Regions from separate parts of the Synechococcus sp. N32 genome, predicted to be linked through region 1. Evidence: predicted binding sites of a transcription regulator. Region 1 holds the regulator's gene; the other holds the start of a gene.

The links. Region 1 encodes HrcA, which represses chaperone genes, less so after heat shock. Its sites were predicted from a motif close to TTAGCACTCNNNNNNNNNGAGTGCTAA; they were not measured.
Region 2: a site for HrcA is predicted at 1,680-1,706, ahead of groES (co-chaperone GroES). Genes of this name have one in related genera too.

The regions. Positions count from the first base shown of each region.
Region 1 is NZ_UCND01000011.1:35,627-40,044, reverse strand. Features, by position in the region: gene cysC (adenylyl-sulfate kinase) at 1-184, opposite strand, end outside; gene DXY35_RS03835 (translation initiation factor) at 216-542, opposite strand; gene trpB (tryptophan synthase subunit beta) at 642-1,898, shown strand; gene DXY35_RS03825 (heat-inducible transcriptional repressor HrcA) at 1,909-2,883, opposite strand; gene DXY35_RS03820 (rhodanese-like domain-containing protein) at 2,883-3,239, opposite strand; gene DXY35_RS03815 (DUF3352 domain-containing protein) at 3,293-4,418, shown strand, end outside.
Region 2 is NZ_UCND01000008.1:150,560-154,977, forward strand. Features, by position in the region: gene groL (chaperonin GroEL) at 1-1,238, opposite strand, end outside; gene groES (co-chaperone GroES) at 1,316-1,627, opposite strand; gene atpD (F0F1 ATP synthase subunit beta) at 1,851-3,314, shown strand; gene atpC (ATP synthase F1 subunit epsilon) at 3,389-3,799, shown strand; gene DXY35_RS03095 (30S ribosomal protein PSRP-3) at 3,971-4,418, opposite strand, start outside.

The sequences.
Region 1 (4,418 bases):
CTGCGTTGACAGCATTGGCCAGGGTGCTCTTGCCGGAGCCGGAGAGCCCGGTGAACCAAAGAATGGCGCTGCGGTGACCGCGCTGCTTCGAGCGCTCGTCGCGGCCCACGGAGGCCTCATGCCAGGCGATGTTGGTGGACGCACCCTTGTTGGTGAGCTCTCCGTAGGTGGGGCTGTCGGTCATGGCCACGGCATGAAGTGGCAGCCATTCTCCCCTAGCCCCCAGCCCGTTTCGGCCGGTATCCCTCCTTGCTGAGCAGCTCGAGTGCCAGATCCACCTGATCTCCCTGCAGTTCGATCACGCCGTCCTTGGCGGTCCCGCCACTGCCGATGCGTGTTTTGAGCTTCTTCAGCAGCGCCTTGAAGCCCGCAGCATCCAGCTCCAGGCCCCGGATCACCGTCACGGTTTTGCCACCTTTGCCACCACGGGTGGGCTGCACCCGCACCATTTGCTGCGCCTTGGCTGTGGGCTCCGCCGCAGGGCCGCTCGGTCGCTGCAGGCTCTCGGCACTGCTGAATTCCTGCCAGCCTCCCTTCGGCATCCACCCGTCGCAACCGGCTTGCATTGTCGATGAGCGCCGATGCGGCGCCCCATGGCGTGACCGCCTGCTTACGCTGAGCCGACGCTCCGCCGTGGATCCGTGACCAGCACCCTGCCCAACGCCAGCACTCCGGATCCCTCCAGCCTGCAGCCAGCGGTGCGCCCCGGTGCCCATGGCCGCTTTGGACGATTCGGTGGCCAGTACGTGCCCGAGACCCTGATGCCGGCCTTGGCGGAACTGGAGCAAGCAGCGGCCCAGGCCTGGAACGATCCCGCCTTCACCGCCGAGCTCAACCGCCTGCTCAAGAACTACGTCGGGCGGGCGACACCGTTGTATGAGGCCGAGCGTCTCACCGCCCACTACCGCCGCGCCGACGGTGGCCCCCGCATCTGGCTCAAGCGGGAAGACCTGAACCACACCGGTGCCCACAAGATCAACAACGCCCTGGGGCAGGCCCTGCTGGCCCTGCGCATGGGCAAGAAACGGATCATTGCCGAGACCGGTGCGGGGCAGCACGGCGTCGCCACGGCCACGGTTTGTGCCCGCTTCGGCCTGGAGTGCGTGATTTACATGGGTGCGGAAGACATGCGCCGTCAGGCCCTCAACGTCTTCCGCATGCGCCTGCTGGGCGCCAAGGTGCAACCGGTGACGGCCGGCACCGCCACCCTCAAGGACGCCACCAGTGAGGCGATCCGCGACTGGGTGACCAACGTCGAGACCACCCACTACATCCTTGGATCCGTCGCTGGTCCGCACCCCTATCCGATGTTGGTGCGGGATTTCCATGCCGTGATCGGTGAGGAGTCGAAGCAGCAGTGTCAGGACGCCTTCGGCCGGCTGCCCGACGTGCTGATGGCCTGCGTTGGCGGTGGCTCCAATGCCATGGGCTTGTTCCATCCCTTTGTGCAGGACACGTCTGTGCGGCTGATCGGTGTTGAGGCCGCCGGTGATGGTGTGGCCACCGGTCGCCACGCCGCGACGATCACCGAGGGTCGTGCCGGTGTGCTGCACGGCGCCATGAGCCTGCTGCTGCAGGACGGCGACGGTCAGGTGATGGAGGCTCACTCCATCAGTGCAGGTCTCGATTACCCCGGAGTGGGGCCGGAGCACAGCTATCTCCGGGAGATCGGACGTGCCGAGTACGCCGCAGTCACCGACCAACAAGCCCTCGATGCCCTGCGCTTGGTGAGTGAGCTTGAGGGCATCATTCCGGCCCTTGAAACCGCCCATGCCTTCGCCTGGCTTGAGCAGCTTTGCCCCACCCTGGCCGATGGCACCGAAGTGGTGATCAACTGCTCCGGCCGCGGCGACAAGGACGTCAACACCGTGGCGGAGAAGCTGGGGGATCAGCTCTAGGGAGCTGACCTCAGGCCAGCAGCAATTCCAGGTGGCGGGCCACCCGCTGCACGGCAGCCCGTGCCGTGGCATAGGCCATCCGCATCGGCCCCACCAGGGCCACATGGCCGAGCCCCTCGTTGCAGCGGTAGGGCGCCTGAACCACGGCACAGGCTTCCAGGGCTGGCTGCGGATGTTCCTCGCCGATCCACACCCGTGCGGATTCACCGCGGCTGATCAAGGTGGCGGGTTGGTCATCGATCAGTTCCAGCAGCGGCCGAAGGCTGGAGGTGCTTTCAAATTCCGGTTCGCTCACCAGCCTGGAAAGGCCATGCACCACCACCTGTGTGGAGTTGGCGGGGGTGGGCTGCTCAAGGGCGTTGCGCAGCACAGCACCGCTGCGTTGCAGCTGCCTGGGCAGTGCGTCCCAGTTCAGGTCGCCCTGCTCGAGCTGGGCCGACGCCCAGCGTTCCATCGCGGTGAGTTCAGCTTCAGCTCCGTGGGGCAGACGCAGGTTGAGGTGGCTGGCGCGGCCATTGGCTTCCACCAGCATCACCAGCAGTCGATCACCGCTGGGCACCAGACGGATCGTCTCCAGTTGCTGGTTCTCCTGCTGCGGTTGGGTGATCAGGCTCATCAGACCGGTGAAATCCGTCAGCCGACGAGCCAGATGCATCATCAGGTCGTCCAAACCGGCCCAACGAAGACTGAGGCCGGTGAGCTCCCGTTCCAGGTATTGAACAGCGATGCCGGGTTCCGGCAGCAACGCGTCCACATAGTGCCGGTATCCCATCGGACTGGGAACGCGTCCGGCGGAGGTGTGCGGTTGATGCAGCAGTCCTCGGCGCTCAAGCGCCCCCATGGCGGAGCGAACGGTGGCGGAGCTGGCGGGAATGCCGAAGCGTTGCACCAGGGTGCGGCTGCCCACCGGCTCCATCGTGTCGACGTAGTGGTGCACCGTCGCCTGAAGCACCTGTTCTTGCCGAAGGGACAGGGGCTTGCTCATCAGTAGCGGGGAACGCTGGGATCCACCTGAAGGCTCCAGGCATCAATGCCTCCCTCAAGGTTCCACACCTCAAGGCCCCAGGGTTGGTCCAGCAGCCACAGGCCGAAGTGGTAGCTGCGCACGCCGGCATGGCAGACCACCACGACGGGTTGATCGGGGTTGAGGTCGGCCTGCAGTGTTCTAAGCCATGCATTGGATTGGCTCAGGGGCCGGTGCAGCACCGCACCTGGAAAGGCAGCGATCGCGAGCTCAGCCTCCTCGCGCACATCCACCAGTTGCGGTGAAGGTCCCTCGCTTTGCAGCCATTGCTGCAGTTCAGAGGCTTGGATTGGTTGTGGTTGTTGGGATTGGCCCATGGCGCCATTCTGCGGTGATGGACAAAGATGAGGCGACCCGAGACCGCCGGCCCATGAAGGCCCGCCCCTTCCTCAGCGCTGCCGGCGCTGTGCTGTTGTCGCTGATTTTGCTGGCCGCTGGCCTGCTCTGGACCATGAACCGCCAGAGCCCCCTGCAGTTGGCAGAGCAGCCGTTGCATCTGCCTCGGGCGGCCCGGTTTGTGCCCCGGGATGCTGACTTGTCCCTCCATTGGTTGGCCGATCCAGGACGGTTGCCGGCCTATGCCCAGGCCGTTGCCCCTGCCTCCCAACGCCGCGATGCCCGTGATGGCGCCCGGCAGTGGCGCGAAGGCGTCTTCGCCTTGGCGGGCCTCCAGTTCGGTTTTGAGCTGGAGGCCTGGCTTGGCGAGGAGGTCAGTCTCACCCTCACCGATGGGGATTCCAACGCCGGTTGGGTGTTGGCTTTGACCAGTCGGGATGACGACGGCGCCCGGCGCTTTCTGCAACGGTTCTGGCAGACCCGCAGCCTGGCGGGCACCGACCTGCAGATCAGCAGTTACCGCGGCATCGGTGTGATCAGCGGCCAGGGGGCGTTGGTGGGGCATGACCCCCAACCCCTGGCCACGGCCTTGATTGACGACGATCTGCTGCTGGTGGCCTCAGGCCGGGGTGTGCTGGAGCAGGCCCTCGATGTCTCCCAGCTTCCGGATCAGCATCAGCTGGGCGATCAACGCCTGCAACGTCAGGTGGCTGAGCTCGGCGAAGGCGTGGCTCTGCTCACGGCATCTCCCCATGCCCTTGAGCATTGGCTGCAGCTTCCGCAGCTGGTGGCCCAACGGGACGATCTGAGCGGACTCGTGGCATCACTGCGTCCGGAGGGTTCAACCCTGGCGGTGGATGGGCGCCTCGGGTTCCGGCAAGCCCTTGGCACCGACCCCTGGCCTGGGCTCACGGATCTGACGGCGTCGGCGGGCGGCCATGCCCGCTGGCTGGCTCAGCTCCAGAGTCCGGCCCGTTTGTTGGATCCCAGCGAAAGCCATCCCCTGGCCCAATGGTTCGCTCCGTTGCTGAAGCAGCGTCTGGCGGACCAGCCGGCGGCCGATGCTGTTGTGGGGGCTGATGCTGGCCCTCTTCTCTGGCAGGAGCAACCCGAGGGCTGGCTGCTGGCCACCCGCCCGCAAAGCCCCGCCAGGGATGCGG
Region 2 (4,418 bases), on a different contig from region 1:
CCGCCAGGAACGATGCCTTCCTCAACAGCCGCCTTGGTGGCGTTGATGGCGTCCTCGAGACGGAGTTTCTTGTCCTTCATCTCGGTTTCGGTGGCTGCACCCACCTTCACCACAGCCACGCCACCGGCCAGCTTGGCCAGGCGTTCCTGCAGCTTCTCCTTGTCGTAGGTGGAGTCGGTCTCGTCCATCTGCTTCTTGATCTGTTCGCAGCGGGCGCCGACAGCCGCCTCGTTGCCCTCGGCAACGATGGTGGTGGTGTCCTTGTTGATGGTGATGCGACGGGCGGTGCCCAGCATCTCGAGCTTGGCGTTCTCCAGCTTGAGACCGGCATCTTCGGTGATCAGCTGACCGTTGGTCAGCACAGCCATGTCTTCCAACATGGCCTTGCGGCGATCACCAAAACCAGGAGCCTTCACAGCGGCCACGTTCAGCACACCGCGCAGACGATTCACCACCAGAGTGGCCAGGGCTTCCTTCTCGATGTCCTCAGCAATGATCAGCAGAGGCTTGCCGGTGCGGGCGATTTGCTCCAGCACGGGCACCAGATCCTGCACCAGACCGATCTTCTTGTCGGTGAGAAGGATGTAAGGCTCGTCGAGGACGGCTTCCATCCGCTCGGTGTCGGTGGCGAAATAAGGGGAGATGTAGCCCTTATCGAAGCGCATGCCCTCGGTGACCTCGAGTTCGGTCTCCATGGACTTGCCCTCTTCGAGGGAAATCACACCTTCCTTGCCGACCTTGTCCATGGCATCGGCAATCATCTTGCCGACTTCTTCATCGTTGCCAGCGGAGATGGTGCCGACCTGAGCGATGGCATTGCTGTCAGCGATGGGCTTGGCCATTTCCTTGATCTTGCTGACCAGGAAATCGGAAGCTTTGTCGATGCCCTTCTTCAGGGTGATGGCGTTGGCACCGGCAGCCACGTTGCGCAGACCCGCCTTGACCATGGCGTGGGCCAGAACGGTGGCGGTGGTGGTGCCGTCACCGGCAGCGTCGTTGGTTTTGGAAGCAGCCTGACGGATCAGAGCAACACCGGTGTTCTCGATGTGGTCTTCGAGCTCGATCTCCTTGGCGATGGTGACGCCGTCATTGATGATCTGGGGTGCACCGAACTTCTTCTCGAGCACCACGTTGCGGCCCTTGGGACCCAGGGTCACGGCAACGGCTTCGCAGAGGATGTCGATGCCTTTTTCGAGAGCGCGACGGGCGTTCTCGTTGTAGATGATGCGCTTTGCCATGGAAGGCGGTTCCTAATGAAGGGGATGGTTAAGGGAGGCTGAGTTGAGACTCAAGCCGCAATGCAGCGGGGCTGATCTCAGTTGACGACAGCCAGGATGTCCTTCTCGGACAGCAGCACGTATTCATCGCTGCCGAGCTTGATGTCGGTGCCGGCGTACTTGCTGTAGAGGACCTTGTCGCCCACACCAACTTCGGGAGCCTGACGGCTGCCGTCGTCGTTGCGCTTGCCGGGGCCCACCTGAACCACTTCACCCACCTGGGGCTTTTCTTTGGCGGTGTCAGGCAGAAGGATGCCGCCGGCAGTCTTCTCTTCGGATTCAGAGACCTTGACGAACACGCGGTCGCCGAGGGGTTTAACGGTCGAGACGCTGAGAGAAACAGCAGCCATGGGTACTTGCAGGAGCAGGGACAGGGCGCAATGCGCCACGCATCGACGCGAGTTGGCACTCGATGCCGATGAGTGCCAACGTATGCAAGCGACCACCCCCCGGGCCATACCCCAAGCTGTGCGGGTGACCGAACCGGAGGGGGTGCAACCACAGCGGTGGTATGGTTGCGCCGCTCTGAATGGGTCCGAGCGCGCAGCGCCTGTTCCCGCAACTCTCCTTCCTATGGTCGCTTCTGCTCCTGCATCTGCTGGCACCAAGGGTGTGATCCGTCAGGTGATCGGCCCGGTTCTGGACGTTGAATTTCCCGCCGGGAAACTGCCCAAGATCTACAACGCCCTGCGCATCGAGGGTAAAAACCCCGCAGGTGACGACGTCGCCCTGACCGCTGAGGTTCAACAGCTTCTGGGTGATCACCGGGTTCGTGCCGTTGCCATGAGTGGCACCGACGGTTTGGTGCGCGGCATGGAAGCCGTTGACACCGGTGCACCGATTTCCGTGCCCGTTGGTGAAGGCACCCTCGGCCGCATCTTCAACGTGCTGGGCGAGCCCGTCGACGAGCAGGGCCCCGTCAACACCACGGCCACCGCTCCCATCCACCGGGATGCCCCCAACATCACCGAGCTTGAGACCAAGCCCAAGGTGTTCGAGACCGGCATCAAGGTGATCGACCTCCTGGCTCCCTATCGCCAGGGCGGCAAGGTCGGCCTGTTCGGCGGCGCCGGCGTGGGCAAGACCGTGCTGATTCAGGAGCTGATCAACAACATCGCCAAGGAGCACGGCGGTGTGTCTGTGTTCGGTGGTGTGGGTGAGCGCACCCGTGAGGGCAACGACCTATACGAGGAGTTCAAGGAATCCGGCGTGATCAACGCCGACGACCTGTCCAAGTCGAAGGTGGCCCTCTGCTACGGCCAGATGAACGAGCCCCCCGGCGCCCGGATGCGCGTGGGCCTCTCCGCTCTGACCATGGCTGAGCACTTCCGCGACGTGAACAAGCAGGACGTGCTGCTGTTCGTGGACAACATCTTCCGCTTCGTGCAGGCCGGCTCCGAGGTGTCTGCACTGCTGGGTCGCATGCCTTCTGCTGTGGGTTACCAGCCCACCCTCGGCACCGACGTGGGTGCGCTGCAGGAGCGTGTTGCTTCCACCGTTGAAGGTTCGATCACCTCGATCCAGGCCGTTTACGTGCCTGCTGACGACCTGACCGACCCCGCACCGGCCACCACCTTTGCCCACCTCGACGCCACCACGGTGCTGAACCGTGCCCTGGCTTCCAAGGGCATCTACCCCGCTGTGGATCCTCTGGATTCCACCAGCACCATGCTCCAGCCAGCTGTGGTGGGTGACGAGCACTACCGCACCGCCCGCGCCGTGCAGTCCACCCTGCAGCGCTACAAGGAACTGCAGGACATCATCGCGATTCTGGGTCTCGACGAACTGTCGGAAGACGACCGTCGCACCGTGGATCGTGCCCGCAAGGTGGAGAAGTTCCTCTCCCAGCCTTTCTTCGTGGCTGAAATCTTTACCGGCATGCCCGGCAAGTACGTGAAGCTGGAGGAGACCATCGCTGGTTTCAACCAGATCCTTTCCGGTGAGCTGGACAGCCTCCCCGAAGCCGCCTTCTACCTGGTGGGCAACATCGAGGAAGTGAAAGCCAAGGCCGAGAAGATCGCCGCCGAAACCAAGTGATCCCTGCGGGGGTGTGATTCACACCCCCGATCACGTGTTTCTCGACAGTCCGTTCTTTTTTCGAACCAAGGTTCATGTCCCTCACCCTCCGCGTGCTGGCAACAGACCAGAACGTCTTTGATGGCAGCGCCGACGAGGTGATCCTGCCCAGTACCACCGGTCAACTCGGCATCCTGCCCGGCCACATCTCCCTGCTCACCGCCATCGACATCGGTGTGCTGCGGGTGCGTGCCAATGGTGCCTGGAACTCCATCGCTCTGATGGGTGGTTTTGCCGAAGTGGATGCTGATGAAGTCACCGTTCTGGTGAACAAGGCCGAACTGGGCAGCTCCATCGATGCCGCTGCCGCCGAAGCCGCTTTCCAGAAGGCCTCCACCGTGGTGGCTGGCATGGAAGGCCAACCTGCTTCGCCGGAAAAACTCAAGGCGCAGCAACACCTGAATGAAGCCCGCGCTCGCCTTCAGGCCAGCAAAACCGCCGACTGATTCATCCCCCTGTTTCAAGGATGACGTCGCAAAAGGCCAGGGGTTACCGCCCCTGGCCTTTTTCGTGGTGTGGTTTGTCTGTTCGTCATCCCAACACCAGCCAAGCCACGGGAATGCATAAAAAAAAACCTGCCCGAAGGCAGGTTTGCATGATCAAATTGAAAAGCGGAATCAGGCGGTACCGCAGAAGGTGACGTCGGGGAACTTGGCCTTGGCCTCGTCGAGGCTCTTGCCTTTGCCCTCTTCCTGCCAGTAGTTGATCACCTCAGTGGCCTGGTTGAGCACTTCAACCCGCTCGTTGTCGGTGATCCAGCTCTTGCCTTCCAGCTCGGTCTTGAGGCTTTCCCAGGCATCCTCACGGGGCCAGAAGAAGTAGGAGGTGAGGGGGCTGGGGCCACCGCCAACGATCTGATCAACCGCAAGGGCCACGTTGTCGGGAAGCCAGAGGATCTTCAGCAGGAAGCGGCCCTCATCGGCCTTGGGGGTGTAACCGGAAGGAACACCATCAGCATCGATGGTGGCCGTGGCCAGAGCCGCGGCGGCGCCCTTCAGCACAGGACGGCCTTCAGCTTCGCTGGCTGCAGGCTTTTCAGTGGTTTCAGCTGCCTGGGTGGCGCCT